Regions from separate parts of the Cupriavidus sp. SK-3 genome, predicted to be linked through region 2. Evidence: predicted binding sites of a transcription regulator. Region 2 holds the regulator's gene; the other holds the start of a gene.
The links. Region 2 encodes NrdR, which represses ribonucleotide reductase genes. Its sites were predicted from a motif close to CACNANATNTNGTG; they were not measured.
Positions count from the first base shown of each region.

Region 1: CF70_RS32315 (ribonucleoside-diphosphate reductase subunit alpha) is a predicted target of NrdR. The motif match lies at 1,908-1,921, and genes of this name have one in related genera.

Region 1 is NZ_JFJV02000291.1:59,404-63,573, reverse strand. Features, by position in the region: gene CF70_RS32325 (sigma-54-dependent transcriptional regulator) at 1-1,022, shown strand, start outside; gene ampD (1,6-anhydro-N-acetylmuramyl-L-alanine amidase AmpD) at 1,015-1,632, shown strand; gene CF70_RS32315 (ribonucleoside-diphosphate reductase subunit alpha) at 2,134-4,170, shown strand, end outside.
Region 2 is NZ_JFJV02000102.1:138,476-142,645, reverse strand. Features, by position in the region: gene tolQ (protein TolQ) at 1-70, opposite strand, end outside; gene ybgC (tol-pal system-associated acyl-CoA thioesterase) at 67-471, opposite strand; ZMP/ZTP riboswitch at 634-736, shown strand; gene glyA (serine hydroxymethyltransferase) at 859-2,106, shown strand; gene nrdR (transcriptional regulator NrdR) at 2,265-2,732, shown strand; gene pilV (type IV pilus modification protein PilV) at 2,913-3,500, shown strand; gene CF70_RS10640 (PilW family protein) at 3,500-4,170, shown strand, end outside.

The DNA of each region.
Region 1 (4,170 bases), on a different contig from region 2:
CCGACGCCGAGCGCGGCGGTTTCTTCCAGGCCGCCAACGGCGGCACGCTGCTGCTCGACGAAGTGGCCGATCTGCCGCTGGCGATGCAGGTCAAGCTGCTGCGCGTGCTGCAGGAGCGGCGCGTGCGCAAGATCGGCGCGAGCCGCGAAGAGAGCGTGGATGTGCGGGTGTTGTGCGCCAGCCACAAGGATCTCTCCGCGATGGTCGCGTCCGGCCAGTTCCGCCAGGATCTGTTCTACCGGATCAACGTGCTGGCGCTGCGCGTGCCGACGCTGCGCGAACGGCACGAAGATATCCCGGTGCTGGCGGGCGCCATCCTGGAGCACTTGGCGGTGCGCTACGGCGATCCCCATCCCAAGCGGCTTTCGGCGGCCGCACTGCAACGCCTGTCCGACTATTCGTTCCCCGGCAACGTGCGCGAACTGGAGAACCTGCTGGAGCGGGCCTACGCCTTCGCGGAAGGCGAAACCATCGAGGTGGACGACCTTGGCCCGCTGGACGCTGGCACGGGGTATTCGGCCTTGCCGCGCCCGCCTGCCTCTGTGTCTTCGGCGGATGCGGCGCCCTGGGCGGCGCCTGTTGCCTACCCAGGGGCCGGCGCGCCACCGCCGCTGCCTGCTGCGCCGGCAGCGCCGTCCGGTCTCAGGCCAGATATCCAGCATGAAGCGCCGCCGGAATCCCGATCCGGCGTGCACGCGGCTGCGCTTTCGCAGCCCGCGGCGCCAAGCCTGGGCGAAGGGGCGGGAGCGGCTTGCCGCGCGACATTCCCGATCGACCTGACCGGTCGCCTGGAAGCGCTTGAGCGCGACCTGATCCTGCAGGCGCTGCAGCAGACCGGTTTCAACCGCACCGCCGCCGCGCCGCTGCTGGGCCTGAGTTTCCGGCAATTGCGCTACCGCATCCAGCAACTTGGCATCCGCGAGGGCCGCGACGACGCGGCCGACGGTGCCGACGCCAGCGAAGCGAGGCGCGACGGCCCGATGGGTGGGCTGCTGGCCGCCGATGGAGAGCGCGATGCCTGAGCACGACAACGGCAAGTTCGCGCCCGGGCCTGGATTCCACCCGGATCCGGCCGGCTGGGTGCCCGCGGCGCGCCGCGTTCCATCGCCCAACTTCGACGCCCGGCCCGCGCACATGCCGGTCGACCTGGTGGTGATCCACAATATCAGCCTGCCGCCGGGACAGTTCGGCAGCGGCGATATCGAGGCCTTCTTCCAGAACCGCCTCGACCCGTCCCGCCATCCTTTCTTCGCGACGATCCATCAGGTGCGGGTTTCGGCGCATTTCCTGGTGACGCGGGAGGGCGAACTGGTCCAGTTCGTTTCCTGCCTGGACCGGGCCTGGCATGCCGGGCAGTCCGAATTCTTCGGCCGGCCGCGTTGCAATGACTTTTCCATCGGCATCGAAATTGAAGGCAGCGACGACCAGCCTTTCGCGTTGGCCCAATACCACACCACCTCCGCGCTGGTGCGTGCCCTGCTCGGCGCTTATCCGGTGCGCGCGGTGGCGGGGCACAGCGATATCGCACCCGGACGCAAGACCGATCCCGGCCCGCATTTCGACTGGGCCGGCTTTGCCGCCGCCGCTGGCGTGGCTCCGGGGCAGTTGCCTTACCGCAAAGACCAGCCTTGAAGCAAGCCTCAATTGCGGGGCCTGGGGGATAGCGTGAATCTGGGGAAAACCCTGATAAAGTCCGCGCCTATCGGAGTGGCCAGCCCAATCAAAAAAATTTCGCGTCACAGTGCGGTAACGCACCGTCGGGCGGGATCCCTTGAGTCGCTTGGGTTGGCGGGTATGGCGCAGCGCCGCATGCTGCGCCCGCACCGGAAATCGCGCCAAAAAAGCGCTTGTCAAGACTGGTGAATCCGCCCCATTTCACTATACTTAGTCCAGTTTTTCGCATCGACCACTAGATCTAGTGGTGCTTTCGGGGAGCCGGCCTAGGTGTGCAGTTTCCGCCGCAGCAATGGCTGCGGTCCGCCGAAGGGCCGGCGCATCACAAGAGTCCCAGCAGAATCCAGCAAAGCAGCGCGCCCTCCCGGGTAAGACCGGCCGGCGTGTCAGAGCCTTTTTGCGCATTTTGCCCGGGACTCTTTGTCACTCATAAAACACGGGTCAGAACAGGAGTTCCTCATGCAGACAGCCCAGAACGACATTTCCACCGGCGCCGCCGCCGCCGGTGCAGCAGCGAACGCGCAGTCGAGCCCCGCTACTGCCGGCGCTGGCAGCTACCAGGATTACAAGATCATCCGCCGCAACGGTGCCGTTGTGGCGTTCGAGCCGAGCAAGATCTCGGTGGCGGTGACGAAGGCCTTCCTCGCCGTCAACGGCGGGCAGGGTGCCGCTTCGGCGCGTGTGCGCGAAGTGGTCGAGCAAGTGACCCAGAACGTGGTCCGCGCCCTGCTGCGCAGCCGCCCCAACGGCGGCACCTTCCATATCGAGGACGTGCAGGATCACGTGGAACTGGCGCTGATGCGCTCGGGCGAGCATGAAGTGGCCCGCTCCTATGTGCTGTACCGTGAAAAGCGTACCCAGGAGCGCGCCCAGGCCAATGCCCAGGCAGTCGCCCGCGTGCAGGAAGGCGGCGTCACGTTCAACGTGACCGATGGCGGCGTGGCCCGCGTGCTGGACCTGAACGCGCTGCATGGCCTGATCGACAACGCCTGCTCGGGCCTTGGCGACGCCGTGAGCGCCGAGCCGATCCTGAAGGAAACGCTGAAGAACCTGTACGACGGCGTGCCGATGACCCAGGTCTACGACTCCGCCATCCTGGCCGCGCGTACCCTGATCGAGAAGGACCCGGCCTACAGCCAGGTCACCGCGCGTATCCTGCTGCACACCATCCGCAAGGAAATCCTGGGCGCCGAAGTCACCCAGACCGAAATGGTGTCGCGCTACGCCGAGTACTTCCCCAAGTTCATCGCCCGCGGCATCGAAGCCGAGCTGCTGGACGAGAAGCTGGCCACCTATGACCTGGCCCGCCTGGGCGCGGCACTGGACGCCCAGCGCGACTTCCAGTTCAACTACCTGGGCCTGCAGACCCTGTACGACCGCTACTTCCTGCACATCGAGGAAACCCGCATCGAAATGCCGCAGGCATTCTTCATGCGCGTGGCGATGGGCCTGGCACTGGGCGAGAAGGACCGCGAAGCACGCGCCATCGAGTTCTACCAGCTGCTGTCGTCGTTCGACTTCATGTCGTCCACGCCGACCCTGTTCAACTCGGGCACCCGCCGCTCGCAGCTGTCGTCGTGCTACCTGACCACCGTGTCGGACGACCTGGAAGGCATCTACGAAGCGCTGAAGGAAAACGCGCTGCTGTCGAAGTTCGCCGGCGGCCTGGGCAACGACTGGACCAATGTGCGCGCCCTCGGCTCGCACATCAAGGGCACCAACGGCAAGTCGCAAGGCGTGGTGCCGTTCCTGAAGGTGGTGAACGACACCGCCGTGGCGGTCAACCAGGGCGGCAAGCGCAAGGGCGCGGTCTGCGCCTACCTGGAGACCTGGCACCTGGACATCGAGGAATTCCTCGAACTGCGCAAGAACACCGGCGACGACCGCCGCCGCACCCACGACATGAACACGGCGAACTGGATTCCCGACCTGTTCATGAAGCGCGTGATGGAAGGCGGCGAGTGGACCCTGTTCTCGCCCGCCACCTGCCCGGACCTGCACGACCTGGTCGGCAAGGCTTTCGAAACCGCTTACCTGGGCTATGAAGCCAAGGCCGCCAATGGCGAGCTGAAGCTGTTCAAGAAGGTCCCCGCCATGCAGCTGTGGCGCAAGATGCTGGGCATGCTGTTCGAGACCGGCCATCCCTGGATCACCTTCAAGGATCCTTGCAACATCCGCAGCCCGCAGCAGCATGTGGGCGTGGTGCACAGTTCCAACCTGTGCACGGAAATCACGCTCAACACCAACGACAGCGAAATCGCCGTGTGCAACCTGGGTTCGGTGAACCTGGTGGCCCACCTGAAGCAGCAGGCCGACGGCACCCAGGTGCTCGACCACGCCAAGCTCGAGAAGACCATCCGCACCGCGATGCGCATGCTCGACAACGTGATCGACATCAACTACTACGCCGTCGAGAAGGCCCGCACCTCCAACCTGCGCCACCGCCCGGTCGGCATGGGCATCATGGGCTTCCAGGACTGCCTGCACATGCTGCGC
Region 2 (4,170 bases):
GCGCCAGCACACTGGCGTGCAGCACCAGCGAAATGATCGACAGGTCTTGCGTGACGGTCACGGGATTCATCGAGCGGTCTTGATGGTTGCTAGGACGGGAGCGGGAATGGGCGTCGGGCGAAATGTGGTGCGATCGACACATCCGACCCGGATGGCGCCGGTAGCCAGCAATTGCTCACCACGCCAGGCTTCCTGGGCGAATTGGACAGACGCTGGACCAACCCGTTCAATCCGGGTCCGGATCTCAAGCATGTCGTCCAGACGGGCGGGGGCATTGTAGTCCACCGCCGTGCTTCTGACGATGAAGACGACACCGGTCTCATCGGCCAGCGCTTGCTGTTCGACGCCAAGCGAGCGCAGCCACTCGGTCCGGGCGCGCTCGAAGAACTTCAGGTAATTGGCGTAGAACACCACGCCGCCTGCGTCGGTGTCTTCCCAGTACACCCGCAAGGCCCACACATTGTTGCTCATGGCCGCGATTGTAACGGACAGCCGGCCCGACCCGGTGTATACCCTCGCCCGACATTACAACAATTACATTACCTGACAGACTAGCCGTTGACTTTCGGGCGGCGAGCCCTCTCCGCCGTCTTGCAGCGAGCCAGCGCCTCGCGTTAAACTGCCGCCAACCATTCCATCTTGCGCGACTGGCGAAGTCAGTGGGCACTACCACGAGGAAGCGCAAGTTTCTCTGGCGCGATGTATCAAGCGCCTGCCGCTCGCCTGGGCAGCGAATGGGAAGCAGGGTGCGCCCTGCGCCGGACTAGCCACGCTTTCCGGCGCTGGTCGCATGTGCCTTCCCCGCGCGCCCTACCCCGAAGCCGATTCGGATCTCCTTTTTTCAGACGAGTTTTCGCCATGTTCGAACGCAGCCGCTATACGATCGACCAGATCGACCCCGAGATTTTTGCCGCTATCCAGAAGGAAGACCAGCGCCAGGAAGAGCACATCGAGCTGATCGCCTCGGAAAACTACACCTCGCCGGCCGTGATGGCCGCCCAGGGTTCGCAACTGACCAACAAGTACGCTGAAGGCTATCCCGGCAAGCGCTACTACGGTGGCTGCGAGTACGTCGACGTCGTCGAGCAGCTCGCCATCGACCGCGTCAAGCAACTGTTCGGCGCCGAAGCCGCCAATGTGCAGCCCAACTCCGGCTCGCAGGCCAACCAGGGCGTGTTTTTCGCCACCCTGAAGCCGGGCGACACCATCATGGGCATGAGCCTGGCCGAAGGCGGCCACCTGACCCACGGCATGGCGCTCAACATGAGCGGCAAGTGGTTCAACGTGGTGAGCTACGGCCTGGACGCCAACGAAGACATCGACTACGTTGCGCTGGAAAAGCTGGCACAGGAAAAGAAGCCCAAGCTGATCATCGCCGGCGCCTCGGCCTTCGCCCTGCGCATCGACTTCGAACGCATCGCCAAGGTTGCCAAATCGATCGGCGCCCTGTTCATGGTCGACATGGCCCACTACGCCGGCCTGATCGCCGCCGGCGAGTACCCGAACCCGGTTCCGCACGCCGACTTTGTCACCACCACCACCCACAAGAGCCTGCGCGGCCCGCGCGGTGGCGTGATCCTGATGAAGGCCGAGCATGAGAAGGCCATCAACTCGGCCATCTTCCCCGGCATCCAGGGCGGCCCCCTGATGCATGTGATTGCCGGCAAGGCCGTGGCCTTCAAGGAAGCCCTGTCGCCCGAGTTCAAGACCTACCAGCAGCAAGTGGTCAAGAACGCCCGCGTCATGGCCGAAACCCTGACCGAACGCGGCCTGCGCATCGTCTCGGGCCGCACCGAGAGCCACGTGATGCTGGTCGACCTGCGCGCCATGCAGATCACCGGCAAGGAAGCCGAAAAGGTCCTGGGCGAAGCGCACATCACCGTCAACAAGAACGCCATCCCCAACGACCCGGAAAAGCCCTTCGTCACCTCGGGTATCCGCCTGGGCTCGCCGGCCATGACCACCCGTGGCTTCAAGGAAGACGAAGCCCGCGTGGTGGCCAACCTGGTCGCCGACGTGCTTGAGAATCCGCACGACCTGGCCAATATCGCCAGCGTGCGCGAGCAAGTGGCAGCCCTGACCAAGCGTTTCCCGGTCTACGGCTGATCCCCCTGCGCCACCCGCCCACGCGCGGGTGGCCGGCAGTCCGCCGCGGCGCGCCAGCGCTGCCGGCGGGCCTTGCCAACCCAGCCCAGCGCGACACAGAATGAAAAGACGCTGCTCGCGCAGCACGCGCCCCGGTTCAAACTTCGAGGTGGTCAGGCATGAAATGCCCCTTTTGCGCTCATTCCAATACCCAGGTCCTGGACACGCGCATGTCCGAAGAAGGCGATACAGTCCGCCGTCGCCGCCGCTGCGAATCCTGCGACCGCCGCTTCACCACCTATGAGCGGATCGAGCTGTTCTTCCCCGCCATCGTCAAGAAAAACGGCTCCCGCGCGGACTACACCCGCGACAAGCTGAAGGACTCGATGCGCCTGGCGCTGCGCAAGCGCCCGGTCTCCGCCGAAGCCATCGACGCCTCCATCACCCGCATCGAAGAAAAGCTGCTCGCGCTCGGCGAGAAGGAAATCCCCAGTAGCCAGGTCGGGGAACTGGTCATGCGGGAGCTGCGCCGGCTCGACAAGATCGCCTACATCCGCTTTGCCTCGGTGTACCGGAGCTTTGAAGACGTGTCGGAATTCCGCGACATGCTGGATGAGTTTTCAACGTCTACCCCACGAAAGCAGTAGAAAAAGTAACGGGAACGTTGTTTAATTCTTTCCAAACTGTGCCCTAGGCTTCACTCCTATATCTATACTTCCGCCTGGGTAGTAGTGACAAAACAATAGAACGAAGCCAAAAGAACGTAGTCTTTTCGGACGAGGGTCAGAATGGGTCAGTCAAGCTGTCGGGGGACGGCCGGCTTTGCCATGCTCGAAGCATTGGTGGCAATGGTCGTATTGGCGATTGGCGTGCTCGGGGTCGCCGGCCTGCTCCTCAATTCCTCGCGTTTTTCCCAGCAAGCCTCCTACGATACCGTTGCCATGCAGTTGGCCACCGAAATGGCCGAACGCATGCGTGCGAACACTGCCGTCTCCGGCGTGGGCGCGGCCGCCGAGGCCCTCGCGCCCAACCTGTATTTCATCGACACCCAGACCAGCCAGCTGCCCGCGCTGACGCGTAATCCCTATACGACGGCCTGCGCCAGCACGCTGCTCTCCTGCGCGCAGGACACAGCCCGCTTCGATGTGATCGAGTGGTGGAACCGGGTAGCCGCCGCCCTGCCCGGCGGCCGGGCGGTGATCTGCCGCGATACCGTTGCCTATAACCAGACGTCCGGCTTTTCCTGGGGCTGCACGGCCGCTGCAAGCGGCCGTGTCGACGATGCGCCGATCGTCATCAAGATCGGGTGGATATCGCGCCTGAGCACCAAGACGCTGGGGACCGGCGCCGATCTCGCCGACATGAACACGCGACCGCAGATCGTCATCGTCGCCACGCCCGGGACGGTGAACTGATGCGTACGCGCCGCAAGCCGTACCGGCATGCCCAGTCGGGCGTGTCGCTGGTTGAACTGATGGTCGCGATGGTCCTCGGCCTGTTGCTGACACTGGCAGCGACCGCCATATACATGGGCACCCGCACCAACTACAGCACCATCGACGACACCACCGCGCTCGACGAGAAGGGCCGTTTTGCCCTGGACACCATCGTCCGCATCGTGCGGCAGTCCGCATGGACCAACTACGCCGGCAACAGCGCGCCGGCAACAAACCCGGCAAGCGGGCCCATCGCCCAGGCGCCTGGCGGGATCATGCCGACCACCGTCGCGTTGTCACCCACGATCAGCGGCGTCGACAACTGCGCCAGCCCGGGCCAGGACGCGAGCCTCAACCTGTCGTGCCTGCCGGGCACCACCAACCCCGTGAACAAGAGCGACGTGCTGCAGGTGCGCTTTTTCGGTTCGGGCACGCCGTCGGATCGCACCGTGGCCGACAACAGCATGATCGATTGTTCCGGCAATGGCGTGGCGGAGCCACAGGCATGGGAGGACGCGGACCTTGCGCGTGGCTTCGCTCGCTTCTTCGTGGCGCCAGACCCCAAGGATCCAAGCGGCAACCCGCAACTGATGTGCGGCTATCGCGCTCGCGATGCATCCAACAAGGAAATCTCGAACACCGCGATCAC